DNA from 2 places in the Pseudomonas sp. 5Ae-yellow genome. Region 1 is predicted to be linked to the other one. Evidence: predicted binding sites of a transcription regulator. Region 1 holds the regulator's gene; the other holds the start of a gene.
The links. Region 1 encodes LexA, which represses DNA repair genes until DNA is damaged. Its sites were predicted from a motif close to CTGTNTNNNNANACAG; they were not measured.
Positions count from the first base shown of each region.

Region 2: a site for LexA is predicted at 2,516-2,531, ahead of recA (recombinase RecA). Genes of this name have one in related genera too.

Region 1 is NZ_JACGWE010000003.1:67,942-96,240, reverse strand. Features, by position in the region: gene metH (methionine synthase) at 1-2,202, opposite strand, end outside; gene nfuA (Fe-S biogenesis protein NfuA) at 2,397-2,981, shown strand; gene H4J77_RS03425 (chemotaxis protein CheV) at 3,078-4,010, shown strand; gene H4J77_RS03420 (transglycosylase SLT domain-containing protein) at 4,015-5,964, opposite strand; gene H4J77_RS03415 (ATP-binding cassette domain-containing protein) at 6,164-8,089, shown strand; gene H4J77_RS03410 (universal stress protein) at 8,247-8,684, opposite strand; gene fadB (fatty acid oxidation complex subunit alpha FadB) at 9,198-11,345, shown strand; gene fadA (acetyl-CoA C-acyltransferase FadA) at 11,376-12,551, shown strand; gene H4J77_RS03395 (DUF1653 domain-containing protein) at 12,651-12,863, shown strand; gene topA (type I DNA topoisomerase) at 12,962-15,583, shown strand; gene H4J77_RS03385 (DUF6586 family protein) at 15,595-16,098, shown strand; gene H4J77_RS03380 (hypothetical protein) at 16,163-16,402, shown strand; gene sulA (SOS-induced cell division inhibitor SulA) at 16,551-17,051, opposite strand; gene lexA (transcriptional repressor LexA) at 17,062-17,670, opposite strand; gene H4J77_RS03365 (TetR/AcrR family transcriptional regulator) at 17,870-18,544, shown strand; gene H4J77_RS03360 (L,D-transpeptidase) at 18,608-19,096, shown strand; gene nagZ (beta-N-acetylhexosaminidase) at 19,152-20,138, shown strand; gene H4J77_RS03350 (mechanosensitive ion channel family protein) at 20,138-21,301, shown strand; gene H4J77_RS03345 (S-methyl-5'-thioinosine phosphorylase) at 21,298-22,035, shown strand; gene H4J77_RS03340 (CsiV family protein) at 22,078-22,644, opposite strand; gene mfd (transcription-repair coupling factor) at 22,641-26,132, opposite strand; gene H4J77_RS03330 (glyceraldehyde-3-phosphate dehydrogenase) at 26,330-27,769, shown strand; gene H4J77_RS03325 (chalcone isomerase family protein) at 27,832-28,299, opposite strand, start outside.
Region 2 is NZ_JACGWE010000037.1:32-3,759, reverse strand. Features, by position in the region: gene H4J77_RS16020 (TIGR00730 family Rossman fold protein) at 1-1,010, shown strand, start outside; gene H4J77_RS16015 (regulatory protein RecX) at 967-1,413, opposite strand; gene recA (recombinase RecA) at 1,426-2,463, opposite strand; gene H4J77_RS16005 (nicotinamide-nucleotide amidohydrolase family protein) at 2,575-3,096, opposite strand.

The DNA of each region.
Region 1 (28,299 bases):
GATCAGGTGAGCAACCGCCTGTTTCATGACGCGGGCAGACTTGACCACTTGTGGCAGGAACATCTTGCCGGAGCCAAACAGGTCGCCGACCACGTTCATGCCAGCCATCAGCGGGCCTTCGATTACCTCGATCGGGCGCTTGCTTTGTTGGCGGGCTTCTTCGGTATCCTCAACGATCCATGCGGTAATGCCCTTGACCAGCGAGTGCGAAAGGCGAGCGTTGACTTCCCAGTTACGCCATTCCTCGGTTTCCGCTTCTTTAACGCTGCCGTCGCCTTTGTACTTATCGGCGATCTCCAGCAGGGCTTCGGTGCCGTTGTCGGTCCGGTTGAGTACTACATCCTCAACGCAGTCGCGCAGTTCGGCTGGAATCTGATCATAGATTTCCAGCTGACCGGCATTGACGATGCCCATCGACAGCCCGTTCTTGATTGCGTGGAACAAAAAGACCGAGTGTATGGCTTCACGCACCGGGTTGTTGCCACGGAAGGAAAAGGAGACGTTGGAAACGCCGCCGGACGTCAGTGCATGGGGCAGGTTGTCCCGGATATAGGCACAGGCATTGATGAAATCAACGGCATAGTTGTTGTGCTCTTCAATACCGGTAGCAATCGCGAAGATGTTGGGGTCAAAGATGATGTCTTCTGGCGGAAAGCCGACTTCGTTGACCAGAATGTCATAGGAGCGCTGACAAATTTCCTTCTTGCGCGCTTCGGTATCGGCTTGGCCCTTTTCATCAAAGGCCATCACTACCACAGCAGCACCATAGCGCTTGCACAGATGAGCCTGTGCCTTGAACGCATCAACGCCTTCCTTCATGGAAATCGAGTTGACGATGCCTTTACCCTGGATGCACTTCAGGCCTGCTTCGATGACCTCCCACTTTGACGAGTCAATCATGATGGGTACGCGAGAGATGTCAGGCTCGCCAGCGATCAGATTGAGGAAAGTGACCATGGCCAACTTGGAGTCGAGCATGCCCTCGTCCATGTTGATGTCGATGATCTGGGCGCCGGCTTCGACTTGCTGCAGCGCGACCTCCAGTGCCTCGGTGTAGTTATCTTCGCGGATTAACCGGGCGAAACGTGCAGAGCCAGTAATATTGGTGCGCTCGCCGACATTGACGAAGAGTGAGCTGCGGTCAATGGTGAATGGCTCTAGACCAGACAGGCGGCATGCTTTGGGAATGTCGGGAATGGCGCGTGGCGGGTATTTGGCGACGGCTTCGGCGATTGCCTGAATGTGCCCAGGCGTGGTGCCGCAGCAGCCACCAACGATGTTTAGAAAACCGGCGGCGGCAAACTCCTCGACCACTACGGCCATTTCTTCTGGCGTCTCATCGTACTCGCCAAATTCATTTGGCAAGCCGGCATTGGGGTGAGCCGAGGTATAAGTGCCGGCCTTGTTGGATAGCTCTTCCAGGTAGGGACGCAAGTCCTTCGCGCCGAGTGCGCAGTTGAGACCGACAGAGATAGGCTTGGCGTGACTGACTGAGTTCCAGAAGGCCTCGGTGGTCTGGCCAGAGAGCGTCCGGCCGGAGGCGTCAGTGATGGTGCCGGAAATCATGATTGGCAGTTCTACGCCGACGTCTTCAAATACCTGTTGCACGGCAAAGATAGCGGCCTTGGCATTGAGCGTATCGAAGATAGTTTCGATCAAGATCAGATCTGCGCCGCCTTCGATCAGGCCACGAGTTGACTCAACATAGTTTTCAACCAGTTGATCAAAGCTGATATTGCGATAGCCCGGGTTGTTTACGTCCGGTGAGATCGAGCAGGTACGGCTGGTCGGGCCGAGTACGCCGGCGACGAAGCGCGGGCGGTCAGGGGTTTCCAGTGTCTTTTCATCGCACACACGGCGAGCGAGGCGGGCGCCTTCAAGGTTCAACTCGTAGGATAGTTCCTGCATGCCGTAGTCGGCCTGAGAAACGCGAGTGGAGTTAAAGGTATTGGTCTCGATAATGTCGGCGCCAGCATCCAGATACGCCTTTTCCATGGCGCCAATGGCATCAGGGCGAGTGAGCACCAGGAGATCGTTATTACCTTTGAGGTCGCTGGGCCAGTCGGCAAAACGCTCGCCGCGAAAATCGCTTTCCTCAAGCTGGTAGGCCTGAATCATGGTACCCATACCGCCGTCGAGGATCAAAATGCGCTGTTGCAGAGCCTGATGAAGAGCGGTCAAGCGAGCGGTACGGTCAGACATGGGTACTCCAAAGTTACACGCCGAAAAGCCGGCTATGATAGCACGCGCGTCAAAAACTCTGAATTGTCTCGATTGCATAGTAAAAGTGAGGGTGCTGAGGGTGCCGATAATAACCAAGTAAAAAGGTGGGACTTTATTCGTGGGCGGGCTTGCCTTACAATGGCTGTCCAAGTCATATGAGTAAGAGGCATTTCATGGCAGGCATTATTCTCACCCAATCCGCGCAGGACTATCTGGCTGACCTGTTGTCAAAGCAGGATACGGACGGTGTCGGTATTCGGGTGTTCATTACCCAGCCGGGAACGCCCTATGCCGAAACCTGCATCGCATACTGCAAGCCCGGTGAAGAAAAGCCGGAAGACCGCGTTATCCCTCTTGAGCCTTTTAACGTATGGGTTGATGCGGTCAGCGAGCCCTTTCTTGAAGAGGCGCTGGTAGATTTTGCGACCGATCGCATGGGTGGGCAGCTGACGATCAAGGCACCTAACGCCAAGGTACCTATGGTTAACGAAGACAGTCCGCTGAATGAACGTATCAATTACCTGCTGCAGACCGAGATCAACCCCGGTTTGGCGAGTCATGGTGGGGATGTGAAATTGCTCGACGTGGTCGAGGGTGGCATAGCTGTTTTGCAGTTCGGTGGCGGTTGTCAGGGGTGTGGCATGGTTGATGTCACCCTCAAAGAAGGTATTGAGAAGACCCTGGTAGCGCGTATTCCTGAATTGACCGGTGTGCGTGACTCTACGGATCACACCGTTACGGAACATGCCTACTATTAAGTGATAGCCTTGTCTCGTAACGGGTAACTGCGGCTATACTGCAGGGAAAGAGATGGCGGCTTGCTATCTGCTGATGAATGTTGCGAGGCAAAAGTTATGGCTGGGGTTCTTGATACCGTCGATTCGCGTACCCGCTTGGTTGGCGAAAACCGGCTTGAAATCTTGTTGTTTCAACTATCGGGCCCCCAACTGTTTGCGCTGAACGTTTTTAAAATTCGTGAAGTGTTGACCCTGCCGGCGTTAACACAGATGCCGCAGCGGCATCCCCATGTTGTTGGGGTTATCCATTTACGCGGACAAACCATCCCGGTTATTGATCTGGCTGGGGCCATTGGCCTGCAACCCATTCCCGCGAAGTCCGACAGCACTATTATCGTCACCGAGTACAACCTGTCCGTGCAGGCCTTTTTGGTTGGCAGCGTTGATCGCATCATGAATCTGAACTGGGACACTGTTCAGCCGCCGCCAAAGGGTGCCGGTCGCGCGCATTACCTGACGGCGATCACGCGGCTGGAGAATATGCGTCTGGTTGAAATTATCGACGTAGAAAAAGTACTGGCGGAGATTGTGCCGTTTAATACCCGCGTCAGTGAGGAGTTGCTGGAAGACCCGCTGCTCACCAAGGCGCATGGTCGTGAGGTGTTGCTGGTTGACGACTCACCTACAGGTATCAATCAGTTGCGAGCCACTTTGGCTCAGCTTCATCTCAATATGCATGTTGCCACCGACGGCCTCAAAGCACTGCGTATGCTGCAGGCTTGGGCTGATGCTGGTGATGATATGACTGAGCGCTTACTGATGGTTATTACCGATGCGGAAATGCCGGAGATGGACGGTTATCGTCTCACCGCCGAAATCCGCAAGGACCCGCGTCTCAAGGATCTTCATGTGGTGCTGCATACTTCTCTATCGGGTAACTTCAATAAGGCAATGGTTGAAAAGGTGGGTTGCGACGGCTTCCTGTCCAAATTCCAGCCTGATCAACTGGTAGAAACCGTGCGCGCCCGTTTGCAGATGCTGGAGCCTTAAGGGCTTAAAACTCCAGATAGCGCTCGTGCTGGTCCATCACGCTTTGCTTGATGCCTAGCTTCTCACCGTAAATAACGGCGTAGCTCAGCACGCTCTGCACATATTTGCGTGTTTCGTCGAACGGGATAGCCTCTACCCATACGTCAGCTGGTAAGTTGCCCATACCGCGGGTCCATTGGCGTACTCGGCCGGGGCCGGCGTTGTAGGCGGCCGAGGCGAGCACACGGTTGCCATTGAACTGACCGCTCAGGCGAGAAAGGTACGCAGCCCCGATGGCAATGTTGCGCTCAGGTATCAATGCGTCGGTTGATCTGCCGTAGGGTATGTCGTATTGCCGAGCTGTTTCGCGCGCTGTTGCTGGCATGAGCTGCATCAGGCCCATGGCGCCTGCGTGCGAGCGGGCATCGGCCATAAAGGCGCTCTCCTGACGAGTAATCGCATAGACCCAGCTTGAGTTGATCTGGCGGGCCTGAGCTTGCTGCACAATGGGCTCGCGATAAGCCATCGGGAAGCGGATATCCAGGTCATCCCAATATTCGGCAATGCTGATGCCACGGATCGCAGGGAAATACCAACCCATCTCACGTGCCAGTTTTGCCTGAGCCATCAGCTCTTCGCGACTGAAGTTGTCACCAGCGTGATACCACTCGCGGCGGGCCTCGGTGAGTTCGTCGCGGGCGAGAAACTCGTAGGCGCGCTGCGTGGCTGGCAGCGCTTTGACCCGTTCCAGAAGCTGGTCTGAAACCGGTGCGCTGACGTGGTTAAGGGCGTAGGGCTGGTTGCTTCGCTCGGCTGCAAGGAAGCCATAAAAGTCGCGTTGCTCGGCCAGGTCCTTGTATTCGTTGGTCAGCTCGCCAGCATTGCTGGAGGCCAGTTGGGCGCTACGCAGCTTCCAATACCGCCAGCGGTTCTGGCTGCCCATGGATTCGGGCATCTGCTGAGTCAGTGCGTGCGCTGTCTCCCAGTTGCTGGTGCGTAATGCCAGGCGAATGCGCCACTCACTGATGTCGTCGTCTTTCATTTGCGGGTCGTTGGCCGCCATGAAGGCGAGCGCCGCAGGTTGAACTCTGCGCGCCAGGCGCACGCCGATGTCACGGGTGATGGCGAGTCGGTCTTCTTCGCTATAGGGCAGGTCTTTGTATAGCGGCCAGATGTCAAAGGCAGCACTGCTGTTGTCGCGACCGAGGCGGCGTAAGGCGACCGTTGCTATGTCGGCCAACTTGTCTGCGGGTTGGCTTGCACTGATCCGATAATTGCTACTGTCGCGCAATGCTGTGGGTTTGGCGGCGGTTTCAACGAAGCGTTCTGCCAGCTGCTTATTGCTGGACATAAGCTTGGTCAGGTAGCGCGCCAGCCCGTCCTGGCGATAGAGCAAGGCAAGGCGAATGCGCTGCCATACAACATCGTCGGTGCGTCCTCCCGCTTGCTGCCAGCGAGCGAATAGCGGATCGCATGCATTGGGTTGTGAGCGGCCGACTGTCCACAGAGCTTGTGCTTCTTGCATCGCCGCCGCACTTTGGCCTTGATCCCAGCGACGCATGGTGGCTTTACACTCAAGTCCCGCGCTTTGATCCGCTGTGGTGTAGTTCTGCTCAAAGGTCGACCACTTCCCCTGGTCCGCCAGCCGGTATAGCCAGCGTGCTTTTAGGCGGTTGGCGAATGGCAGGTCGCCATAGGTGCGCAAAAATACGGTGATTTGCTCGTCTGACGCACTAGAGAAGTCTTGGTTGAGCTTGGCCAGGACCAGGTAGCCGTAAAGTGGGTAGTCACGCAGGCCGGATTCGAGCTGTCGGTAGCGGCTGGTATCGCCTTTCTCTATGGCGTCCATGGCTTGGTCATACAGCAGTCGCTGAGTATCCAGCTTGTCAGCTTCGGCGAAAAAGCTGATGAATAACAGACTGGTAGCCAGGAGGCTACGCAATACAGCGGTGCGAAAACGGATGGTGCGGTACATAGTGATCCTGCCAGGAGGGCAACAATAGCCGGGTGAGTTTTAGGTGCTCGCAGGCGGTCGCTGCGTACGGCGAACCTGGGTCCACAGCTTAGCTTTTTGCCCCGTGTTGAAAAAGGGGCAGCTGCGAATTAATGGGCATTTGTTACAGAGTGGCGCCGCTACAGGTAGAATGCCCGTCTGATTCAATCACAGGTGTGCTATGGCTCTTCTTTCCTTTACCGATGTCTCCTTGGCCTTCGGCCTCAATCCGCTACTCGACAAGGTCAGCTTTCAGCTCGATCGAGGTGAACGGGTGTGCCTGATTGGCCGCAATGGTGCGGGCAAGTCGAGCCTGTTCAGGCTGATCGACGGTGATCAGCCAGCTGATGAAGGTGAAATCTGGGCTGCTCCGGGTCTGAAAATTGGGCAGTTGCCGCAGGAACTACCCAAGGCTGACGATAAAACGGTCTATGACGTGGTCGCGGCCGGTCTGGCTGGTGTCGGAGATTTGCTCGCTGAGTATCATCATCTGATTACGGGCGATATGGGTGATGCCGAGCTTGCGCGCCTAGAGAAGGTGCAAGAGCGCCTGGAAGCCAAGGACGGCTGGCGTCTTGACCAGTTGGTGGAGACCACCCTGACGCGCCTGGGCTTGCCAGCGGACAAGGTCATGTCGGAGCTCTCTGGGGGCTGGCGTCGTCGCGTATTGCTGGCGCAGGCGCTGGTGGCAGAACCTGACGTGCTGCTGTTGGATGAGCCTACCAACCACCTGGATATTCATACTATCGCCTGGTTGGAGCAAGTGTTGTTGGATTTTCGCGGCGCGGTACTCTTTATTACTCACGACCGTCAATTTCTGCAGGCGCTGGCTACGCGTATTCTTGAGCTGGATCGTGGGCAGCTGATTGACTGGGTTGGCGACTACCGTAGTTTCCTTGAGCACAAGGAGCAGCAGCTGGCCGCTGAAGCTACCGCCAATGCGTTGTTTGATAAGAAGCTCGCGCAGGAGGAAGTATGGATTCGCCAGGGTATCAAGGCGCGGCGGACCCGTAACGAGGGTCGTGTGCGAGCGCTCAAGGCCATGCGCGATGAGCGCGCTCAGCGAATTGAGCGGCAGGGTAAGGCGAGTTTCCAACTGGAAACCGCAGACTCCTCCGGTAAGCGGGTTATTGAGGTTGAGCACATCAATTTTGCGTGGCCAGGTCGCACGCCTCTGGTGCGCGATTTGTCCGTCAACGTTATTCGTGGCGACCGTATCGGTTTGATTGGTAATAACGGTTGCGGCAAAAGTACCCTGCTCAAGCTGCTGCTCGGCAAGCTGCAGCCTGATAGCGGCAAGATCCACAGTGGCACCAAGCTGGAAGTGGCCTATTTCGATCAGCTGCGCGATCAGTTGGAGCCGGAAAAGACGGTGATCGATAATATTTCTGAAGGTCGCGACTTTATTGAAATTAATGGCGATCGTCGGCATGTCATTAGCTACCTGGGCGACTTCCTGTTCTCGCCGGAGCGCGCACGTACGCCGGTGAAGGCCTTGTCCGGTGGTGAGCGCGCACGCTTGCTGCTCGCGCGCCTGTTCAGTAAACCGGCCAATATGCTGGTGCTGGATGAGCCGACTAACGACTTGGATGTCGAGACTCTGGAGCTGTTGGAAGAGGTTCTGGCCGGTTTCGACGGTACTGTGTTGATCGTAAGCCACGACCGGGTGTTCCTTGATAACGTAGTTACCAGCAGCCTGGTATTTGAAGGTGGCGGTAAGGTACGCGAGTACGTCGGCGGTTATGCCGATTGGCTACGTCAGGGCGGGCGCATCGAAACATTGGCAGAGTGGGGCGAGGACGCCAATGCTCAGACGGAGGCCGCTGCAGAAGTCCCTGAGCCGCCAGTAGCTGCTGCGCCAGTGTCAGTGCAACCCAAAGTGAAGTTGAGCTACAAGTTGCAGCGTGAGCTGGATGCACTGCCTGAAGTTATGGAAACGCTGGAAAGCAAGCTTGAGGCCCTGCAGCAGCAGATTAGCGATCCGGCTTTCTATCAGCAGTCGCATGACGCTACTGCCAAGGTGTTGGCAGAGGTCGAGCAGAAACAGCAGGAGCTCGATCTGGCTATGGAGCGTTGGGCGGAATTGGAAGAGCAAGCTGGCGGCTAAGTCGTCAGGGTTAAGCGGCAAGCAGTGGGTGTTGGCTTGGGGTTTCAGCTTTAAATTGGCTGGTTGCGCGACACTTTCAGGTGTAAGTGTCGCGCAGGCTGACTTAGGCTGTGGCTTGAAGCTTGAAGCTTGAAGCTTGAAGCTTCTGGCTCGTGCTTTAGCTTTTTTTGCCCAGGCGTACGGCTATGACATCGCAGGGTGCGCCGTGCAATACATCGTTGGCTGTCGAGCCCAGTAACAGGGCCAGGCCGTGGCGTCCGTGACTACCCACTACTATCAGGTCGCAGGACTGCTCTTCCGTCACGCGATGGATCTCTTGGCGCGGATGGCCGAAGGCTATCTGTAGGCGATCATCTGGTAATCCATAATCGGCAGCGAACATCTGCATCCGTTCCTTGGCTTGCTCAAATTGCTGTTGCTGGAGCATGGACAGGTCCATCGGCACGTCTCCGCCATAGGCCATTGCCAGTGGTTCTACCACGTGCAGCAGAGACAGCTTGGCATCCAGTGCCTTCGCAAGCTTCATTGCGTGATCGGCCACTTCGCGACATTCTTCTATCAGATCCACGGCCACCAGCACGTGTGAGTACAGCATCGGCATCTCTCCTTTTTTCTTCGGATACTAGCAGTGTTGCCGCCTTGCGTGCAGCCTGTTTTGCTTAACATCATGACTGAGCATAGCGCTGTTGCAGGGCTGGGCATAGTGCTTCGAAGTCCCGTCTTTTTTTCATTCGTTATAGTGCGCCTTGGTGGTTTGTGGTGTGCATGGCGCCTGCTACAGTAGGGGTTTGCGGTACCTGATTTGATCTTTTTGGTGATTCTTGGTTGCTTGCCGGTGTCGTCAATTAACTTATTGTTTTATAGGTATAAAATACTCCTCGGTTACTGGTTTCGCGGCTTTTTCGCGATACGGCCTATTGGCAGGCAGATTGACAAGAGCGGGCTTTTGACAGAAGGTGTGCGCACCCGAATCAAACGGCCGTATGAATTTTTTATTCATCGTTTCCCCGATTATCGGGATCGTTCATGACATCAGTTGTTCGCTGGCGCCAAGCTGGCGAAGGCGACTGGTGTTTCTCATGTGCTTTCATAGCGTGGAGATCAGTTGATGATTTACGAAGGTAAAGCCATCACGGTTCAAGGTCTTGAAGACGGCATCGTCGAGCTCAGATTTGATCTGCAGGGCGAGTCAGTCAACAAGTTCAACAGCGCCACACTGTCCGAGTTGCAAGCGGCAGTCGAGGCCATTCAAAACAACAGTGATGTGAAGGGCGTTATCGTCACCAGTGGCAAGGGCGTGTTCATCGTCGGCGCCGACATCACCGAGTTCGTTAACACCTTCAAGTTGCCAGAAGAAGATCTGGTCGCCGGTAACCTGGAGGCCAACAAGATTTTCAACGCGTTTGAAGACTTGAATGTGCCAACGGTTGCTGCGATCAATGGCATGGCGCTGGGTGGTGGTCTGGAAATGTGTCTGGCTGCGGATTTCCGCGTTATGGCCGCCAGCGCCAAAATCGGCTTGCCAGAAGTCAAATTGGGTATCTACCCCGGCTTCGGCGGCACCGTCCGTCTGCCACGCTTGATCGGCGTAGACAACGCGATTGAGTGGATTTGCGGTGGTGCTGAACAGCGCGCTGACAAAGCATTGAAAATGGGTGCTGTGGATGCGGTTGTTGCCGATGACAAGCTGATGGAGGGCGCGCTGGACATCATCAAGCGTGCTTTGTCCGGCGAGCTTGACTATAAGGCCAAACGTCAGCCCAAACTGGAAAAGATCAAGCTCAACACCATCGAGCAGATGATGGCGTTCGAAACCTCCAAGGGTTTCGTTGCTGGTCAGGCGGGTCCTAACTATCCGGCGCCCGTTGAAGCGATCAAGACCATTCAGAAAGCGGCCAACCACGGCCGTGAGAAAGCGCTGGAAATCGAAGCTGCCGGTTTTGCCAAGCTGGCCAAGACTGATGTCGCTGCAAGCCTGGTGGGTCTGTTCTTGAATGATCAGGCGCTGAAGCACAAAGCCAAACAGTACGACAAGCAAGCTGATGACGTGAAGCTGGGCGCCGTTTTGGGTGCTGGTATCATGGGTGGCGGTATTGCTTACCAGTCAGCTGTTAAGGGCACGCCCATCCTGATGAAGGATATCCGCGAAGAGGGTATTCAGCTGGGTCTGGACGAAGCCTCGAAGTTGCTCGGCAAGCGTGTGGCCAAGGGCCGTATGAAGCCTGAGCAAATGGCCAAGGCGCTTAACGCGATTCGTCCAACCATGTCTTATGGCGACTTCAAGGAAGTCGACATCGTGGTTGAAGCGGTTGTTGAGAACCCAAAGGTCAAGCATGCAGTGCTGGCTGAGGTAGAAGAGTATGTTCGCGAAGACGCGATCATCGCATCCAATACCTCTACCATCTCCATCACTTATCTCGCGCAGGCGCTCAAGCGTCCTGAAAACTTCTGCGGCATGCATTTCTTCAATCCGGTACACATGATGCCGCTGGTTGAGGTTATTCGTGGCGAGAAGTCCAGTGATAAGGCGATCGCTACTACCGTTGCCTATGCCAAGAAAATGGGCAAGACGCCGGTTGTGGTCAATGACTGCCCAGGCTTCCTGGTCAACCGCATTCTGTTCCCTTATTTCGGCGGCTTCGCGCGTCTGATCAATATGGGTGCCGATTTCCAGCGCGTTGACAAGATCATGGAAAAATTCGGCTGGCCCATGGGTCCCGCGTACCTGATGGACGTAGTTGGCATGGATACCGGTCACCACGGCCGTGATGTCATGGCTGAGGGTTATCCCGATCGTATGGCTGACACCACCAAGACTGCGGTCGACGTGATGTATGAAGCCAACCGTCTGGGTCAGAAGACCGGCAAGGGCTTCTATGCCTACGAGCTCGACAAGAAAGGCAAGACCAAGAAGGTTGTTGATCCGCAAGCCTACGAGCTGCTCAAGCCGGTGGTGCTGGAACAGCGCGAGTTCACCGATCAGGAAATTCTCGAGATCATGATGGTTCCGCTGTGCCTGGAGACTGTACGTTGCCTGGAAGACGGCATCGTCGAGTCGGCAGCAGATGCGGACATGGGTCTGATCTACGGTATTGGCTTCCCGCCCTTCCGCGGTGGCGCTCTGCGCTATATCGATACCATTGGTGTGGCCGAGTTTGTGGCCATAGCGGATAAATACGCCGAGTTCGGCGCCATGTATGCCCCAACTGAAAAGTTGCGTGAAATGGCGAAGACCGGTCAGAAATTCTTCGGTTAACCGCGGAACGTACAGAGCGAGAGTAAATCTATGAGCCTGAATCCGAGAGACGTCGTTATTGTCGACTTCGGCCGCACCCCGATGGGCCGTTCCAAGGGTGGTATGTACCGCAACGTGCGTGCCGAAACCCTGTCAGCTAACCTGATTACCGGTGTGCTGGCGCGGAATCCGAAGATCGATCCGGCAGAAGTTGAAGATGTAATCTGGGGCTGTGTAAACCAGACCCTGGAGCAGGGCTGGAACATTGCCCGCATGGCATCACTGATGACCCCGATCCCGCACACCAGTGCAGCGCAGACGGTCAGCCGTCTGTGCGGCTCATCCATGAGCGCACTGCACACTGCGGCGCAGGCAATCATGACCGGTAACGGTGATGTGTTCGTCGTAGGTGGTGTTGAGCACATGGGGCACGTCAGCATGATGCACGGGGTTGATCCAAATCCTGAGCTATCGCTGTATGCTGCCAAGGCCTCCGGCATGATGGGCCTGACAGCTGAAATGCTGGGCAAGATGCACGGCATCACCCGCGAGCAGCAGGATGCCTTCGGTGAGCGTTCGCACCGTCTGGCACACAAGGCAACGGTTGAAGGTAACTTCAAGGACGAGATCATTCCGATGGAAGGCCATGATGAAAATGGCTTCCTGAAGGTGTTCACGACTGACGAAACCATTCGCCCGGAAACCACCCTGGAAAGCCTGGCTGCACTGCGCCCGGCGTTTAATCCCAAGGGCGGAACCGTCACTGCAGGTACGTCGTCGCAGATTACTGACGGCGCCTCCTGCATGATCGTGATGTCGGCTGAGCGGGCACAGGCCCTGGGCCTGGAGCCTCTGGCAGTTATTCGCTCCATGGCGGTTGCTGGTGTTGATCCGGCGATCATGGGTTACGGTCCAGTACCTGCGACCAAGAAAGCCCTTAAGCGTGCGGGCATGAGCATTGGCGACGTTGACTTCGTTGAACTTAACGAAGCGTTCGCTGCTCAGGCGCTGCCGGTCCTGAAGGATCTGAAGTTGCTTGACCAGATGGAGCAGAAGGTAAACCTGCACGGCGGCGCTATTGCCCTGGGTCACCCCTTCGGCTGTTCCGGTGCGCGTATTTCCGGCACCCTGCTGAATGTTATGAAGCAGAATAACGGCACTATTGGTATCTCGACCATGTGTATTGGTCTGGGCCAAGGTATCACCACTGTCTTTGAGCGTGTCTAACAAGATCAGGGTGTGACCATAGCCGAGGCCATGTGCCTCGGCTTTTTTATGGCTGAGCGGCTGTGTAGACACCCGCTAAACTGAATTGAGGACTTGTTTATGCGCCCCGGACGTTATCGGCACTATAAAGGAAAGGATTACGAGGTTATTGGTCTCGCGACACATTCTGAAACCGAAGAGTCGTTGGTTGTATATCGCACGCTTTACGGCAATTTTGACCTATGGGTTCGGCCGCAGGCGATGTTTGAAGAAAGGGTAGAGGTTGACGGCAAAGTATATCCGCGCTTTACCTTTATCAGCGAAGACGTGTAGGCTCTGGCCCCTCCGAGTGGCTACCACAGCCTTTCTTTGATGGTGCTGCGCAGTTTAGTGGGCCATTCAATCAGCTTGAGTCAGGAAAACGATTACCTATGGGAAAAGCACTGGTCATTGTGGAATCACCGGCCAAAGCCAAGACAATCAACAAGTATCTTGGTAATGATTTCATTGTGAAGTCTAGCATCGGTCATATTCGCGATCTGCCCACTAGCGGCAGCGCCAAGACCGACAGCAAACCCAAGGGTGGCCGTAAGGCCGCACCCGCCAGCGAGCAGGAAAAACAGGCCAAAGCGCGCGCGCAACTAGTCAAACGTATGGGTGTTGACCCGGACAATGGTTGGGCGGCGCATTACGAGATTTTGCCTGGCAAGGAAAAAGTCGTCGACGAATTGCGCCGGTTGGCCAAAGACGCCGACACGGTTTATCTCGCAACGGATTTGGACCGCGAGGGGGAGGCGATTGCCTGGCACCTGCGGGAAAGTATCGGTGGTGATGAAAGTCGCTATAAGCGAGTAGTGTTTAATGAGATCACCAAGAAAGCGATTCAGGAGGCATTTGCCAAGCCAGGTCAGCTGGATCTGAACCGTGTTAATGCCCAGCAGGCGCGTCGTTTTCTCGATCGCGTGGTCGGCTATATGGTTTCGCCGTTGCTATGGCAGAAGATTGCCCGCGGCTTGTCAGCAGGCCGGGTGCAGTCGGTTGCCGTAAAGCTCATCTCGGATCGGGAGCGTGAGATTCGCGCCTTCATTCCGGAAGAGTTCTGGGAGATTCACGCTCAGCTACACACGCCCAAGGCTGAAGCAGTGCGTTTCGAGGTGGTTAAGCAGGCTGGAGAGGCCTTCAGGCCGACTGCAAAGGCGCAGGCTGATGCTGCCTTGGCTTTGCTTGAAAAAGCCGACTACCGCGTTCTCAAGCGTGAGGATAAGCCAACCAGCTCTCGCCCCAACGCACCTTTTATTACCTCCACGCTGCAACAGGCTGCCAGTACCCGCCTGAGCTTCAGCGTGAAGAAAACCATGATGATGGCCCAGCGGCTCTATGAAGCGGGTTACATCACCTACATGCGTACCGATTCGACCAATCTTTCAGCTGATGCGGTCACCATGGCGCGCGGCTATATTGAAAAGACCTTCGGCAAGGATTACCTGCCAGAGAAGCCGAATTCCTATAGCAGCAAGGAAGGTGCGCAGGAAGCCCACGAGGCTATCCGCCCCTCCGACGTAAAGCTGAAGCAGGCTGACCTCAAGGGCATGGAACGTGATGCCGAGCGTCTGTATGAGCTGATCTGGCGCCAGTTTGTCGCCTGCCAGATGACGCCTGCCAAATATCTTTCCACCAGCATTCAGGTTGGTGCAGGTGATTTTGAGTTGCGCGCCAAGGGCCGTATTCTCAAGTTTGACGGTTACACCAAGGTACTGCCACCGCAAGGTAAGGGTGGCGAGGATGAGGTGCTGCCTGATATCAAGGTTGACGACGTATTGGCTCTGCAGGCGTTGGAGCCCAAGCAGCATTTTACCAAGCCGCCAGCGCGCTACGCTGAAGCCAGTCTGGTAAAAGAGCTGGAAAAGCGCGGTATTGGTCGCCCATCTACTTATGCATCAATCATCTCGACTATTCAGGATCGCGGTTATGTAACGCTGAATAATCGACGTTTTTACGCCGAAAAAATGGGCGATATTGTCACTGAGCGTTTGGGTGAGAGTTTCCCGAACCTGATGGACTATGGCTTTACTGCGCGCATGGAAGAGTCGCTGGATGACGTCGCTCAGGGTGAGGTTGTCTGGAAGCAGGTGTTGGATGATTTTTATGCGGACTTCAGTGCCAAGCTGAAAGTAGCCTCGTCCACGGATGACGAGCGGGGTATGCGGGCCAATCAGCCCACGCAGACCGATATCGCCTGTCAGGCATGCGGTCGGCCAATGATGATTCGCACTGCGTCTACCGGTGTTTTCCTGGGTTGCTCAGGCTATGCGCTGCCGCCCAAGGAGCGTTGCAAGGAAACCATTAATCTGGTGCCTGGTAACGAAGTCGCTGCCGATGATGATGAGGGCGAGTCTCGGGTTTTGCGCGCCAAGCGTAGATGCCCTATCTGCAGTACGGCCATGGACAGTTACCTGGTTGATGAGAAGCGCAAGCTACACGTATGCGGTAATAATCCCGACTGTAGTGGCTTTGAAATCGAACAAGGTCAGTTCAAGATCAAGGGCTATGACGGTCCGGTTCTGGAGTGTGACAAGTGCGGCAGCGAAATGCAGCTGAAGACAGGACGCTTCGGTAAGTATTTTGGTTGCACTAACAGCGAGTGCAAGAATACGCGCAAGCTGCTCAAGAGCGGTGAAGCGGCTCCTCCCAAGATGGATCCGGTCAAAATGCCTGAGCTGCAGTGCGAGAAGGTCGATGACGTCTATATCTTGCGCGATGGTGCTTCTGGTTTGTTTCTCGCTGCCAGCCAGTTCCCCAAAAATCGGGAAACGCGCGCGCCCCTGGTCAAAGAGTTGCTGCCGCACAAAGACGAGATTGACCCCAAGTATCACTTCCTGATGGACGCGCCAGTCGCTGATCCGGACGGTAATCCTACTGTTGTGCGTTATAGTCGCAAGACCAAAGAGCAATATGTGCAAAGTGAAATTGAGGGCAAGCCAAGTGGCTGGCGAGCTTTTCATGACGGTAAAAAATGGTCGATAGATGATGGCCGCAAGAAACCCAAGCGCTGAGGTGGCTCTTCATGGCTAATGAAGTTTATACCCGTACCAATCAGGCCCTGTTCTTTGCACGCAGGGCTATTGATGCTTGGGCTGAAGCGGCCAACTCCGGTGCCATCGATGCGTCAAGCCAGACTCAGTACCACCGTGAGCACGCCATATTTCACCTGTATCGAGGTGTGTTAGCGGTGGTGCATGAGGTGGCTGACCGCTATCGCTGGCCGTTGGTTGAACTGCGTCAAGTGGAGGCTGCCTTGTCTCCAGCGGTGGTGGCGCGCTTCCCTGGGCCGGAGCTGGCCGAGTTAACTGAAATGGCTGATAGCCGCGATACTTGGCTAGCCAAGCTTATTGCGGCCTGGCAGCAGCTTCAGGCGCCTCCTGTTCCTGAGGCCTCTGCGCCTGCCGAGACGCTGATTGCGAGCACCGCGGTAAAGCGAGCGGAGTGGTCTTTGGAGGATGCTAACGAAGCTTGCATTGCTCTCAACGAGCGTGTGCGCAGCTACCGGGAAGGCATGCTTGAGTGGTAGTCGGGCTGCGGTAGATGGTGCGCTATGGTATACTGCGCGCCTGCACTACAGGAGACCAGATTAGATGCCTTCACCCTTTCTTGAAATCGTTGAGCTGGATAATGGCAAGGTCGCTCTGCGTCGCTCCGACGAAGAGGGCGAGCCATTGCTGGTGATCGAGTTCTCGGTTGACGCCAAAGATTACCTTCAGGGCAACTACATTGAAGTAGCCAAGGCCATGATCAGTGCTGGTATGCAAGCAGCCGGGCAGATTATGGATGAGGAAGAGGACGAGCATATCCCTGAGGATCGTGTTCTCCACTGAGCGGATTTCAGCTGGCACGGAGTTGGCGCAACTAATGCGTTGCTAGTTAGGCCGCTCCGCAGTGTGTTGGCTGGAGACTTGAATCGTGTTTCTGCCAGTCGCAGCTGAATAAAAAGGCCAGAGATAATGTCTCTGGCCTTTTTGTTTGTCACGCGGCTTGAAGTCGGATGTTGAGGCTGCGGCAGTGGCCGGCTTGCGCTGCACGCCCGAGGCGTGGGGCAGTGCTGCTGTCGGGTAGTAGCCAGCTGACGACAGTATGGCTTCCACCTAGTTTGAGCAGGTCGCAGCATAGTTTGGTGACGTCCATGCCTGGCTTGGAGCGAACGATCATGATTCGCTCGGGGTCTAGGTCGGCATTGCGCAGCCACTGATTACTCAGGCTGGCGGGTGGGTCGATCAGGGTAAGCCACAACGGGGCTGCATTGTTGCTGAGATCACGCAGTACGGGAGCAAGCCATTGCAGGCACTGGCGGGCAGCACCCTGCAAGCTGATTTCGCTGTAGCCGTACTCCTGTTCTTCTGTTGAAGACAGCGGTTTGGGCTGCTGCAAACGGGCAAACTGGTTGTGCTCCATACGTGTTGCCATCAAGGCGTTATGAAACAGATCAGCTTGGGTCAATGTCTGTTGGTCAGGGCGGGCGTACTGCATTCTCAGCTCCTCAGCGACGGATTACACCGACGCTCAAACCTTCAATGGTAAGTTCCTGTTCTGCCAGATTGACTACAATCGGCTTGAATTCGGGGTTCTCTGCATGCAAGGACACCTTGCGTCCTTGCTTCTGAAAGCGCTTAACCGTGACCTCATCACCGATACGCGCTACGACTATCTGGCCATTACGCGCCTCTGTGGTGCGATGAACGGCCAGCAAGTCACCATCCATGATGCCAATGTCCTTCATGCTTTCACCTTGTACGCGCAACAGAAAGTCCGCGCGTGGGTGGAAGAAACCAGGGTCAATGCGACAATGATCTTCGATGTTCTCGAGTGCCAGTACTGGTGCCCCGGCAGCTACTCGACCGATAACCGGTAGGCGGTCTTCACTGGCTTCCGGCTCGCCTTCAGGCAGTCGGATGCCTCGTGAGGCGCCAGGAATCATCTCGATTGCGCCTTTACGCGCCAGGGCGCGCAAGTGATCCTCTGCAGCGTTGGGCGATTTGAAGCCCAATGTCTTGGCAATATCTACTCGAGTGGGCGGATAGCCGTTGCTATCCATATATTCCTTGATAAAGGCCAGTACCTGCTGTTGTCTTGCGGTTAGCTTCTGCATTGGGTAGAGCCTGTTTTTTTATCCAGTAGCTGTGATTATATACAGTTGTTCTGCTTCGGCAACCCCTGTTTAGGATATTCAGCCTTCGTATTCTTTGCTGTGCCGATTAAGGTTGCGCCGAGTGGTCCCAAACAGGGTTGACAATTAAATCGTTTTAAACGTATGTTTGAATCAAATATCAACACCTTGGAGAGCCCTGATGGCGCAGTCTGATACCGTTAAGCGCATATTGGATGCAGCTGAGCAGCTGTTCGCAGAGAAAGGCTTTGCTGAAACGTCTTTGCGCCTGATTACGAGCAAGGCAGGCGTCAATCTCGCTGCAGTCAATTATCACTTCGGGTCGAAAAAATCGCTCATCCAAGCTGTTTTTGTGCGTTTCCTGGATCCCTTTGTGAGTAGTCTCGAGCGCGAGCTGGATGAACACGAACAGCGTGGTGATCTGCGGCAACTTAGCCTGGAAGGCTTGCTGGAAATGCTGGTAGACCAGGCGCTGACGGTCAAGCCGCGTAGCGGCAATGATCTCTCTACCTTTATGCGTCTTTTGGGGTTGGCGTTCAGTCAGAGCCAGGGGCATCTGCGTAAGTATCTGGCCGAAGTGTATGGCAAGGTCTTTCAGCGCTATATGTCACTGGTTGGCGGCACTGTGCCGAATGTTCCAGCGCCTGAGCTTTTCTGGCGCGTGCATTTCATGTTGGGAACTGCCGCATTCACCATGTCCAGCATGAAGGCGCTCCGCGCTATAGCCGAGGCTGAGTTCGCGGAGCATCGTGCGGTCGATCAGGTGCTGCGTTTGATGGTGCCTTTCCTCGCTGCTGGCATGCGCGCAGATACGCTGCCTGCAAAGCGCGAGACGATCGAAAGCGCGGTGGTTTAGCTTTTACGCTCTTACCTATAGGTGGCTGATCCGTTATCGTGTGCGCTGGTAACGGAGTTGATCATGCAGTTGGACCATATTCATATCTCTATCGCAGCACAGCAGCTCACGGGTTTTCAGGCCGGTAAGGTTGTCTGTTGCTATCCTGTCTCTTCGGCGCTCAATGGCTTGGGCGAGCGCTCCGGCTCCGGATGCACTCCGCGTGGTGAGCACCGCGTTCGCGCCCGCATCGGTGCTGGTCAGCCACTGGGTAGTGTTTATATCGGCCGTCGTCCGACCGGCGAGGTATGGACGCCGGAGCTGGCTGCTGCTAATCCCCAGCGTGACTGGATACTCACGCGTATTCTCTGGTTGTGCGGCAATCGGCCTGGTTTCAACCGAGGCGGGCAGGTCGATTCGCAGCGCCGCTACATATACCTGCATGGCACCGGAGATGATCAGCCGATGGGTGAGCCGCTTTCGCATGGCTGCATTCGGCTGCGCAACGAAGATATGCTGGAACTGTTCGACAGCACACCGGTCGGTTGTACTGTTCAGATTGACGCCGCCTGAGCAGGCGCTGCGTTTCCCTTTGTCAGGAGGTGGTTGCTTGAAACAAGGTTCTTTGATGCTGGATCTGCCAGGCCTATGGCTTGAGCCTGAGGATCGGCAATTGCTGCGCCAGCCAGAAGTGGGCGGCATGATTCTATTTGCACGTAACACGGAGTCGCCCGCTCAAGTACGCGAGTTGGTTGCTTCCATTCGCGCGGTGCGCCCCGACATGTTGATTGCTATCGACCAGGAGGGGGGGCGCGTGCAGCGCCTGCGTCGAGGTGTGCAGCGTCTTCCGGCGTTGGCAGACATTGCGCTCAAGGGCGGCGATCAAGCCGCAGCGGCGGCGCGCAGTGCCGCCTGGTTGATGGCAACCGAGATGCTGGCGTGCGGCATTGATATCAGCTTTGCGCCGGTACTGGATCTGGATCACGGCCGCAGTCAGGTCATTGGCAGTCGCTCTCTGGGCGGCAATCCGGAACAAGTGAGTTTTCTTGCCAGCGCCTACATCGATGGCCTTGCGCAGGCTGGAATGGCGGCTACCGGTAAGCACTTTCCCGGGCATGGCTGGGCTGAAGCCGACTCGCATTTTGCGCTGCCTGTAGATGAGCGAAGCGAAGCGCAGATCCGCGAGCTGGATCTCAAGCCTTTTGCTCTGCTGGCCAGCCAATTGGGCGGTATTATGCCTGCCCATGTTGTGTACTCTCAGGTGGATTCGTTGCCGGCGGGATTTTCCCGTTACTGGCTGCAAAACGTTTTGCGTGAGGAGCTTGGTTTCGCCGGTGTGATATTCAGTGACGACCTCTCTATGGCCGGTGCCCACGCGGTTGGCGGGATTCCGCAGCGTATTGATGCTGCGGTCGCCTCGGGTTGTGACATGTTGCTGATTTGCAATGATAGAGCGGCAGCGGAAGAGGGGCTTTTGCATGCGCAGCGATTAGGTCTGCAGGCACCGGCTAATATTGCAGCCATGTTGGCTCGCCGCACTGTGCCTATCGATTACAAGGCAAGTCCTGAGTGGGGCATGCATTATTCATTACTGAGAGGATTGGGCCTGGTTTGATGGACAGCATCGATGAACTGACCGCAAAACTTAATATGGAGCAACTGCCGCTTATTGGCGAAGCCTGGATGTATCAGGTTTTTGCCGTGGTGTTATGTGCTTTGGTGGCCGCTTACGTGGTGAAGCTCATTCTTGATCGCCTGGAACGCCGGGCCGAGCTCACTACTAATATGTGGGACGATGCCCTGGTATATGCGGCGCGTCGTCCTGCCTGGGTCCTGATCTGGTCTATGGGGTTGATGTGGGCAGCAAGAATTACTGCCAATGAAATGGACGAGGGTTTAGCCGATGTGCTGGATCAATGTCAGCGCATCCTGCTCATAGTGCTGTTGTGTTGGTTTATTTTGCGCTTGATGAAGGAAGTCGAAAAGCGTCTGGTTGACACTCGTTACCGACAGAAACCAGTCGATAAGACTACCGTCAATGCGGTCGGTAAGTTGCTACGTGCTTCGGTGATCATCACCGCTACCCTGGTTGTTCTGCAATCGCTGGGTTATAGCGTTTCCGGCGTGATGGCATTTGGTGGTATCGGTGGTATTGCTGTTGGTTTTGCTGCCAAGGATCTGCTGGCCAACTTTTTTGGCGGTCTTATGGTCTTCCTGGATCGACCTTTTGCGGTGGGCGACTGGGTGCGCTCCCCTGATCGCGACATCGAAGGGACGGTAGAACATATCGGCTGGCGTCTGTCGCGCATCCGTACCTTTGATAAGCGTCCGCTCTACGTACCGAACTCCATTTTCAATAATATTGTGGTGGAGAATCCATCACGGATGAGCCATAGGCGTATCTACGAGCATCTGGGTATCCGCTATGCTGACGTTGGTCAAATGGAGCCCATCGTGCAAAAAGTGCGCGATATGCTGAAGGAACACGAGGATATTGATCAGGAACAGACGCAGATGGTGTTCTTTGATCGCTGTGCGCCGTCATCTGTCGACTTCTTTATCTATTGTTTTACTACGCCGGTCTGGGCTGAGTACCACCGCGTAAAAGAGGACATACTGCTGAAGATATTGGCGATCATTAATGATCACCAGGCTCAGGTGGCGTTTCCTACCTCTACCTTGCATCTGCCGGACCCTTTGGCTCTGCATACTGAGAGGCAGAGTGCCGAAGGCGCTAGCCAAGGCTCCGCTGAATCCTCTGGTCGGAGCAGTTCATGAGTATCTGGGGTGTTATTGGCGGGACCGGGTTAACCGAGTTGGAAGGTGTCGAACTCTTGGGAGAGGACTGGCCGGAAACACCGTTCGGTAAGCCTTCAGCGCCTTTGGTTCATGGTCGTATTGGCGCGCAGGACGTGGTGTTTCTCGCGCGTCACGGCAAGCCCCATCGTATCCCGCCGCACAGGGTGAATTATCGCGCCAATCTATGGGCGTTGCAGGCTGCCGGGGTAGAACAGGTAGTTGCTGTGAACGCCGTCGGTGGTATTCATCCAGAGCTCAAGGCGGGCACTTTTTGTGTACCTGATCAGGTGATTGATTACACCTGGGGTAGGGCGCCCAGTTTCTTTGAAGATGATCTGGAGCATGTGGTACATATTGATTTTTCGTGGCCTTATGATGCTGATCTGACTCAGCGCCTGGTGCGCATTCTGCGCGAGCAGGGGTTAGCTCATATGCCGAAAGGGGTTTATGCGGCTACGCAGGGGCCTCGCTTGGAGACGGCAGCGGAAATAATCCGGCTTGAGCGCGATGGTGCTGATCTGGTCGGCATGACCGGTATGCCTGAAGCGGCACTGGCTCGGGAGCTTGATCTACCTTACGCCTGTCTGGCGTTGGTCGTTAACCCTGCTGCCGGCAAGTCGAGCGAGGTGATCACCATGGCAGCAATTGAAGCGGTGATTGAGCGAGGAATGGGACAGGTCAAACAAGTACTCGCGAGACTTATTTCAGGCTAAATCTGCTGCCGGCCTGGCAGGCTGGCAGCAGTAGGCTTCGCTTCAGCGGCTGACGCGCACCAGCATGCCCAGGCTTTGATGATCAAGATAGTGCGTTTCGTTCAGCCGCAGCGGGCGGCGTTGGTGCAGATTCTCCGACACAATTGAAGCGCCGCTCATCTGCAGGTCACTGGCTTTGCGGTTGTGCCAGAATGAAACGGCAATTTCCATCAGGTTATCCTTGCTCAGGTTAACCAGTCCCTGTATCGGATAGATCCCGTTGTCTGCCTCGCCCTTGCTCAGCGCAACGTCCAGATCGTTGTCCAGTGGTTGCGTCCACGCCTGATGCAGATAAATCTGATAGCCGTTTTGCTCTAGTTTGCGTGCTTCCTGGCTTAACCGAAAGCGTGTTGGGTCTATGCTCTGAACGTCGCTGCGGGCTGTCTCATCCAGTTTGACGGCATTGTCGGCCCAGTCGAGATCAGGTGGCGTACCCATCACCAGCGATGCAGAGGGCTGGCCAAAAAAGACCACTTCTACCAGATACTCACCAGCTGATTGAGCCATCGTCATGGTGCTGACGAGTGTGGCCAGCACGAGCAGGCTCAGCTTTTTGTAAAGATGCTTCATGGTCTCTTTCCTTTGCCCTTAGCAGGGGTATCTTGTGGCGCTTGCGCCAGTCGGTCGATTAATGCTTCTACGGTATTGAGTCGCAGTTCAACGCCGGCCATGGGCGCATTAAAGCGAAACATCGTTGCGCCTTCGAGGCGATAGCGCTGCGGATTATCCTGAATCATGCGCACAAGTACCATGGGGTCTATCTCGGTTTGTGCACCAAATTCAATACGGCCATGCTCAGCGCCCACGTCTACCTTGGTAATGCCGAGTGGTTCACAGCGCAATTTTAGGGCTGTTACGCGGAATAACGTCTTGACCTGCTCCGGCAAGAGGCCGAAACGGTCGATCATTTCCACTTGCAAATCCCGCAGCGATTCGTCGTCGTTCGCATTGGCAATGCGCTTGTACAAAATCAGGCGTGCGTGCACGTCCGGTAGATAGTCATCAGGGATCAAGGCCGCCAGACGCAGGTTGATATCGGTGCCGCCGCCCAGGGGTTGATCAAGCTCGGGCTGCTTGCCCTGCTTGATGGCTTTCACCGCGCGCTCAAGCATTTCCATGTAGAGCGTGAAGCCGACGGCCTGGATCTGGCCGCTCTGCCCGTCGCCCAGTAGCTCCCCAGCGCCGCGAATCTCCAGGTCGTGAGTGGCCAGGGTAAAGCCTGCGCCCAGGTCCTGTGCGGCAGCAAGGGCTTCCAGGCGCTTCTCTGCATCGCGGGTGACTTTTTTGCCATCTGGCGTGAGCAGGTAGGCGTAGGCCTGGTGGTGGCTGCGCCCGACGCGTCCACGCAGCTGGTGCAGCTGCGCCAGGCCAAACTTGTCGGCGCGTTCGATGATGATGGTATTGGCACTGGGGACGTCGATACCGGTTTCAATAATCGTGGTGGTCACCAGGATGTTGAAGCGGCGGTGATAGAAGTCGCGCATCACCTGTTCGAGTGCGCGCTCGGGCATTTGCCCATGACTTACGCCGATGCGCGCCTCAGGAATCAGCTCGGCCAGATCGGCGGCGCATTTCTCGATAGTCTGCACTTCATTGTGCAGGAAGTAGACCTGTCCGCCGCGCAGCAGCTCGCGCAGTATGGCTTCTTTCAACACCGGTTTCTGTTGGGTCATGACGAAGGTCTTGACCGACAGGCGGCGCGCTGGCGGTGTAGCGATGATCGACAGGTCGCGCATGCCGGAGAATGACATGTTGAGCGTGCGGGGAATCGGCGTCGCGGTCAGGGTTAACACGTCTACTTCACTGCGCAAAGTTTTCAGCTGCTCTTTCTGTCTCACGCCAAAGCGGTGTTCTTCATCGATGATTACCAGGCCGAGGTCCTGAAACTTGACGTCTTCCTGCAGCAGCTTGTGGGTGCCTATCATGATGTCCACCTTGCCGTCGGCGAGCTCGCCGACGGCCGCCTTGACCTCCTTGGCGGACTTGAAGCGTGACATTACTTCGACTTTTACCGGCCAGTTGGCAAAGCGATCCTTGAAGCTATTGTAGTGCTGCTGTGCCAACAGGGTGGTGGGCACCAGGACCGCGACCTGTTTGCCGCCGTGCACCGCCAAAAAAGCCGCACGCATGGCTACTTCGGTCTTGCCGAAACCCACGTCACCACAGATCAGGCGGTCCATAGGCTGTGGATTGGTCATGTCTTGCAGTACGGCATCGATTGCGGCTTCCTGGTCCGCTGTTTCTTCAAACGGAAAGTCGTCTGCAAAGCTCTGATAGTCGCGCTCGGGTGCGCTGAAGCTGAATCCGGCTCGGGCCGCGCGGCGGGCGTAAACGTCCAGCAGTTCGGCGGCGACATCGCGTACTTTTTCAGCGGCTTTGCGTTTGGCCTTTTGCCATTGCTCAGAGCCAAGGCGATGCAGCGGTGCGCTTTCATCTTCAGAGCCGGAGTAGCGGGCGATCAGGTGCAAGTTGGCAACCGGCACGTAGAGCTTGGCTTCTTCCGCGTAGGCCAGCACCAGAAACTCGGTTTCCTGATCTTCTACGGTCAGGTTGGTCAAACCCAGATAACGCCCCACGCCGTGGTCTATGTGTACTACCGGCGCTCCCTCACGCAGTTCGGTGAGATTGCGAATGATGGCGTCGCCCATATCCGTCGCTTTGCCGCGACGCCTGCGCTGCATCACGCGCTGGCCAAATAACTGGCTTTCGGCAATCAGGGCGACGGCCGGGCTCTGGGTCAAAAGGCCCTGGTCCAGTGGTGCTATGGTCAGCGCGAGCGGATGGTCAGACGTGACGAAGTCGAGCCAGCTATCAACCTGCTGAGGGCGCTGGTCAATACGTGCCAGGAGTTCTATCAGTGCTTCCCGTCGGCCAGCTGTTTCGGCAACGAACAGGGTGCGCCCGGAATGCGCCTGCAAGAACTGCTGCAGAGCCTGCAGCGGGTTGTCGAGCTTGTTATCGATTGGCAGCTCGGGGACTGGCAGGCATCCCAGGTCCTTGCTCTGGCTGCTGTCGCTCAGTTGCTCCTGGTGGCAGATTGTCCGGGCGAAGCTCTTGATGCGCGCAAAACACTCTTCCACGGGCAAGAAAAGTTCGCCTGGCGGCAGCAGAGGGCGCGTCGGATCAACGCCCTGCTCGGCATGCCGGTTACGCACATCGGTCCAGAAGTGCTCAGCGCTGCCTTCAATGCCGGGCAGGGTAAACAGGCGGGTACTGTCCGGCAGGTAGTCAAAGAGGGTGCTCAGCTCTTCAAAAAACAAGGGCAGATAGTATTCGATGCCAGGAGGTACCAGGCCTTCGCTAAGGTCCTGGTAAAGCGGGCAGCGTCGGTGATCTACTTCGAAGCGCTCACGGAAGCGCGCACGAAAGCCTGTGAGTGCCGACTTGTCGAGCGGGAACTCCTTTGCCGGCAAGAGGTGGATGCGCTCCACTTTATCGATGGAGCGCTGGCTCTCAGGGTCAAAGGTGCGCAGGGTTTCAATTTCATCGTCAAACAGGTCGATACGGTAGGGAAGCTTGCTGCCCATTGGGAACAGATCAAGCAGCGCGCCCCGCACCGCGTAGTCGCCGTGTTCGTAGACGGTATCGACGCAGCGATAGCCAGCTGCGTCGAGATCCAGCCGCATGCGCTCGATATCCAGCCGCTGACCAAGTTCCAGCATCAATACCGAGCCGCCAAGGAAGCTGCGTGGCGGCAGGCGATGCAACAAAGTGGTCATGGGCACAACCAGAATGCCCTGGGTCACCTGCGGCAGCTGGAAGAGTGTGCGCAAGCGCTGCGATATGATGTCCTGGTGCGGCGAAAAGCGATCGTACGGCAGGGTTTCCCAGTCGGGGAAGCTCAGTACCGGCAGGGTCGGCGAAAAGAAGCGAAGTTCTTGCTCCAGACTATCGCTGGCCGAGGTGTCGGTGGTGATGACCAGGCTGAGTCCCTGATGTTGGAAGGCGGCCTCGGCGATTGCCAGCGCGCGTGCGGCACCGTGCAACCCGGCCCAGTGCATCTTGTCTCCGGGGCCTTTGGCGAGCGGAAGAGACAGTAGGGTGGTATCAACAGGCATGCAATAAGCTCATGGTGGTCATGTTGCAGGTGCTGCTTCGATACATCGAGACAGACCGGTTTAAGAGGTGGGTAAGTGTACCGCTGTCAGGCACGCTGTGCTCATTCTCTGGTTGTTTTTGGGCTGGTGATTGCCTCAAGGCGTCATGGAAAGCATAATATGCGCCCTTTAGTTATCAAGACTTGGAAGGTAAAGCCGTGACTCAAGCCCAATTCGAGCAGTGTCTGGAAAGCTGGACGGATCGCGAAGCGACCGCTGAAGCCATGATTCCCCTGATCGGTCGCCTGTACCGTGAACATAACGTGGTGACGTCCATCTATGGTCGTGGCCTGGTTAATCGCTCGGTTATCAGTTTGCTGAAGTCGCATCGCTTCGCTCGCCAGATCGACGACACCGAGCTGTCAGTGCACGACACCTTTCCGGTGGTTAGCGCGTTGCTGGATCTCGAGCTGGGGCCTGCCTCAATTGACCTGGCGCGCCTGGTAAACAAGTTCCGCGAGAGTGGTGGTGAGGATCTGGATGCCTTCCTGCGTGCCGAGTTGAGCAGTGTTATCGGTCATACCGGCGAGCGTCGCCAGGGTCGTGATGTCGTGCTTTACGGTTTCGGCCGGATTGGTCGTCTGTTGGCGCGTATTCTGATCGAAAAAGCGGGTGTAGGTGATGGTCTGCGGCTGCGCGCCATTGTTGTGCGTAAGGGTGCCGAAAACGATCTTGCAAAGCGTGCTAGTCTGCTGCGTCGTGACTCCGTGCATGGTTCTTTCCAGGGCACTATCACCATTGACGAAGAGAATAATACGCTGACGGCCAACGGCAATCAGATTCAGGTTATTTACGCTAGCGACCCGGCCAGCATCGACTACACCAGCTATGGTATTGAAGATGCGCTCATCGTTGATAACACCGGTGTGTGGCGCGATGAAGCTGGTCTGTCACAGCACCTTCAGTGCAAGGGCGCGAGCCAGGTTGTGCTGACGGCGCCAGGTAAGGGTGATCTGAAGAATATCGTTCACGGTATCAATCACGCGGCCATCACGCCCGAAGATAAAATTGTGTCTGCTGCGTCCTGTACAACCAATGCCATTGTGCCGGTACTCAAGGCAATCAATGACAAGTACGGTATCGTTAATGGCCACGTAGAGACTGTTCACTCTTACACCAATGACCAGAACCTGATCGATAACTTCCACAAGGGTAACCGTCGTGGCCGTAGTGCTGCGTTGAACATGGTTATCACTGAAACCGGTGCAGCCAAGGCCGTTGCCAAGGCGCTGCCTGAGCTTGAAGGCAAATTGAGCGGTAACGCGATTCGCGTGCCTACCCCCAACGTCTCTATGGCCATTCTTAACCTGAATCTGGAAAAGTCGACCAATCGTGACGAGGTGAATGAATACTTGCGCGATATGGCGCTGCACTCTGACTTGCACAAGCAAATCGATTTCACCAACTCGGTAGAGGTGGTGTCATCCGACTTTGTTGGTTCGCGTCATGCTGGCGTGGTCGATGCTGAAGCCACTATCTGTAATGACAATCGCGTCATTCTTTACGTGTGGTATGACAACGAGTTTGGCTATAGCTGTCAGGTCGTTCGCATTCTGGAAGATATGGCTCACGTTAATCCGCCGGCTTTCCCGGCCTGATTGACTGGGTAATGCAAAAAAGGCGCTGCGGCGCCTTTTTTGTTGCCTGCTGCTCGCTGACTTCAGTTCAGTAGTGCGGTGCGAAGCTCATCAGACAGGCCGTTTGGGTTTAGCCATATCCCCAGATAGGCTTCGGCCAGTTGTCGGTCGTCGGACTCGAACGTTGCCTTTCCGTTGTGACGAAGTATCAGCTTGCCTGTGGTTGTTCTGGTCAAGCTGTAACGGTCGCCGTCGCTGATATCGCTTAAGGTTGAATGTAACTCGTCAATATTGGGTTTTAGTTGTGCCAACGCGTTTTCATCGTATTGTCTTTTCAGTGCTGTCCAGGCGGCTTTTATCACGTCTTGGCGTTTAATGGACCGGTAATAGGAGAGCTCCAGGCGCAGTGGCGCATCGCCAGGCAATAGCCGGTTGAGCTCGGCGTCGTCTGGCGCGTAGAGCGCAGCGCTGTATACATCCACAAACAGGTATTCAAGCAGATGTTGATTGCGCAACGGTAATACCTGGTTACTGTTTTCCAATGCCACGCT
Region 2 (3,728 bases), on a different contig from region 1:
TTGATGAGCTGGTACAGCTCTGCGCTGGCGGCAGCGAAAATGCGGCGCTCTATCGCGACATGCTGTTGGAAGTAGTACGCATGGCGCAGGCCGATCGCAATCGCTGGGATGCCAAGATACTGCTGCAGACAATTCATGAACTGGAGCGTAGTTTCGCTAGGCTATCGCTGTTCAAGCGTCGCCGTAAAGTGACGGTGTTCGGCTCGGCGAGGACAGCCCCCACCCATGCGCTGTATCAAACAGCCAAATCCATGGGGCGGGCACTGAGCAAACACGATTACATGACCATTACCGGAGGCGGCGACGGTATTATGGCTGCAGCCCACGAAGGCGCTGGCATGGATAACAGCTTGGGCTTCAACATCAGCCTACCCTTCGAGCAGCGTGCCAATTCCATCATCAGAGGTACCGAACACGAGCTGGGGTTCAAGTTTTTCTTTCTGCGCAAACTCTTCTTCGTCAAGGAAGCAGACGCGCTGGTGCTCTGTCCGGGCGGTTTTGGCACTATGGATGAAACCCTCGAAGTGCTCACGCTAATCCAGACCGGAAAAAGCCCGCTGGTCCCGGTGATACTGCTGGATGAGCCCGAAGGTCGCTATTGGGATAGCCTGTTGAGTTTCTTTCGCGAACAACTGCTGAGCGCTGGCTACATCGCAGATAACGACTTCCATCTGTTGAAGCTGGTAAAGAGTCCGGAGGCAGCCATGCAGGAAATTATCAGCTTCTACCGTAACTTCCACTCAACCCGATGGCAGGACAAACAGTACCTGTTACGGCTTAATCAGCCACTGACTGAACAGGCATTGCAGCAGGTGCAAACGCGCTTCTCGCATCTATGCGTGCATGGCGGCTTTACCCAGCACAGCAGTAACGAGATAGAAGACAACAACGAATTTAGTGGTCTGACGAGCTTGAGCTTTATGTTCAGAGGCCGGGATCACGGCGCCTTGCGCACCCTGATCGACTTTACCAATCAGCCTGAAAACCTGAAAAGCCACGGTACTGCATGAACCGCAGCTGTTTGGCGCGTGCCGCTGGCTCAGACGCCTCACCTTCGGGAAAGCGCTTGTGAAAAACCTGACGCGCCAACGCTGCCCAGTCCCACTCGTCACCGGCTAGCGTCTGCTCCACCAGTGACTCGGCAACACCCCGCTGGCGTAGCTCTTCGCGCAACTTGGCAGGGCCATAGCCGCGCTGGCTACGGGCATATACGTATGCTTCACAAAAGCGCTCATCACTGAGCAAGCCATCATCGACCAGGCGATCCAGCTCGATCTCAGCCTCTGCCGTACCTGCACCGCGCAAGCGCAGCTTGCGCAAAAGCTCGGTATAGCTATGCTCGCGCCGCGCCAGCAAATCCATTGCTGAGCGGCGAATTGAAGCAGGAGTATCAAGTACCGTACGCGAGAGCATCAGGCTGCAACATTAGCCTTCGATTTCAGCGCTAGCCTCGGCTTCTGCCTTCGGCTTGCTTGGCTTGGCCAGCAACTTGTCACGGATAGCCTTTTCGATTTCATCAGCGATAGCCGGGTTCTCTTCCATATACTTGGCTGCATTGGCCTTGCCCTGGCCGATCTTGTTGCCGTTGTAGCTGTACCAGGCGCCTGACTTCTCTACCAAACCAATCTGCACACCCAGGTCAACAATCTCGGCGTTGTGATAGATACCAGCGCCGTACAGAATCTGGAACTCAGCCTGACGGAAAGGTGGGGCCACCTTGTTTTTGACTACTTTGACACGGGTTTCGCTGCCGATAACTTCATCGCCATCTTTCACTGCGCCGGTGCGGCGAATGTCCAGACGTACCGAAGAGTAGAACTTCAGTGCGTTACCACCGGTAGTGGTTTCCGGGTTACCGAACATAACGCCGATCTTCATGCGGATCTGGTTGATGAAGATCACCAGGCAATTGGCATTCTTGATGTTACCGGTGATCTTGCGCAGCGCCTGTGACATCAAACGCGCCTGCACACCAACGTGGTGATCGCCCATCTCGCCTTCAATTTCTGCCTTGGGCACCAGCGCCGCAACCGAGTCGACGATGATCACGTCTACCGCATTGGAGCGCACCAGCATATCGGTGATTTCCAGTGCTTGCTCACCGGTGTCTGGCTGAGAGACCAGCAGGTCGTCAACATTAACGCCCAGCTTGCCCGCGTACTCGGGGTCAAGCGCGTGCTCGGCGTCGACGAACGCGCAGGTTGCGCCATTTTTCTGAGCTTGAGCGATGACCGACAACGTCAGTGTGGTTTTACCGGATGATTCCGGGCCGTAGATCTCAACAATACGTCCCTTGGGCAGACCACCCAGACCCAGTGCAATATCGAGCCCCAGCGAACCGGTGGAGATGGACGGGATAGCCTGGCGCTCGTGATCGCCCATGCGCATGACCGCGCCTTTACCAAATTGACGCTCAATCTGACTCAAAGCAGCAGAAAGTGCCTTTTTCTTGTTGTCGTCCATTATGAATCCTCTTTGGCTTGGCGGGGCCGGTGGCGCCCGATAAGTGAAAGTACTGTATATTTGGTCAGTATTGTTCCACAGAAGTCTGGCGTTGCCTACCCCCTTTTTCGCTTAGACTGATAACCGGTTCGCTGCCTGTTTTTCTGCCTCGCCAACCAGCCGCTCCAGCGCATGCAGCACAGTTTGTGCGCGCACCTCTCGACGCCCGCCATGGAAGCGTTTGCGCTCGGTCAATACGCGCCCATCCGCCAGCGCCCAGCCGAACCAAACCGTACCGACCGGCTTGTCAACGCTGCCGCCATCCGGTCCGGCGATTCCACTTACCGCAACCGCGAACTGCGCCTCGGCTGCTGCCAGTGCGCCCGTCGCCATCCCCTGCACAACGGGTTCGCTTACCGCCCCGTTCGCCTCCAACACTTCTGCCTCTACGCCCAACCAGCGCTGCTTGCTACGATTGGCATAGGTTACAAAACCGGTTTCAAACCAGGCCGAACTACCCGCAACACGCGTGATGGCTTCGGCAATCCCGCCACCGGTGCAGGACTCGGCAGTGGTGACACGACAACCAAGGTGCTCCAGTACACGCCCCAGGCGGGCGGCTGCAGAATCAATCAGGGGGTCATATTGCGACATGGCTTACCTCGTTAACCGAATAAAGTCTCAGCATGCCCGTTAGCGGGCACGCAGGGGATCCCTTGTGACAGTGGATCGGGCTCTTTGTTTACTGCAGCGAGCTGAAACACTGGCGCCAGACTGGCTATAGGCGGTAATCGACTGATAGGACTACCGCCTATGAGGCAGGAGCTTTTTTTCACAGCACATTAAAAAATGCACCCGCGCAATCTGCAGCTGTTCTGGCCAGCATGATAACCTTGCTGCCAATTCGGCGCCCATACCGTAAGCCTTCCGCGACAGCCAGTCGTTGTACTGGTTGTTCAGGCTACCAAACCCGTTCGCGCCTACTCAATTTAACGATTAAAGCTGCAAACTCGATGAAAAAAGATAAACCCGCTTCTTCCCAACACACCCCCATGATGCATGAGTGTGTTAACACTGTTTTATAACGACTTTTTTTACGAAACAAGAAATAACTATACTCAACGTTACACTTTGCCCCGAGACTGCAATAGACCTATCTGGACCACTTTGGCCCAAACCGACAACGACGCGTGAATCGCCCCTAGTTTCGTAGACACCTCCAGGCCTTATAATCGAGGCACCCAGGAGGTCCAATGAGCAACTCACGCTACACCGAAGAATTTAAA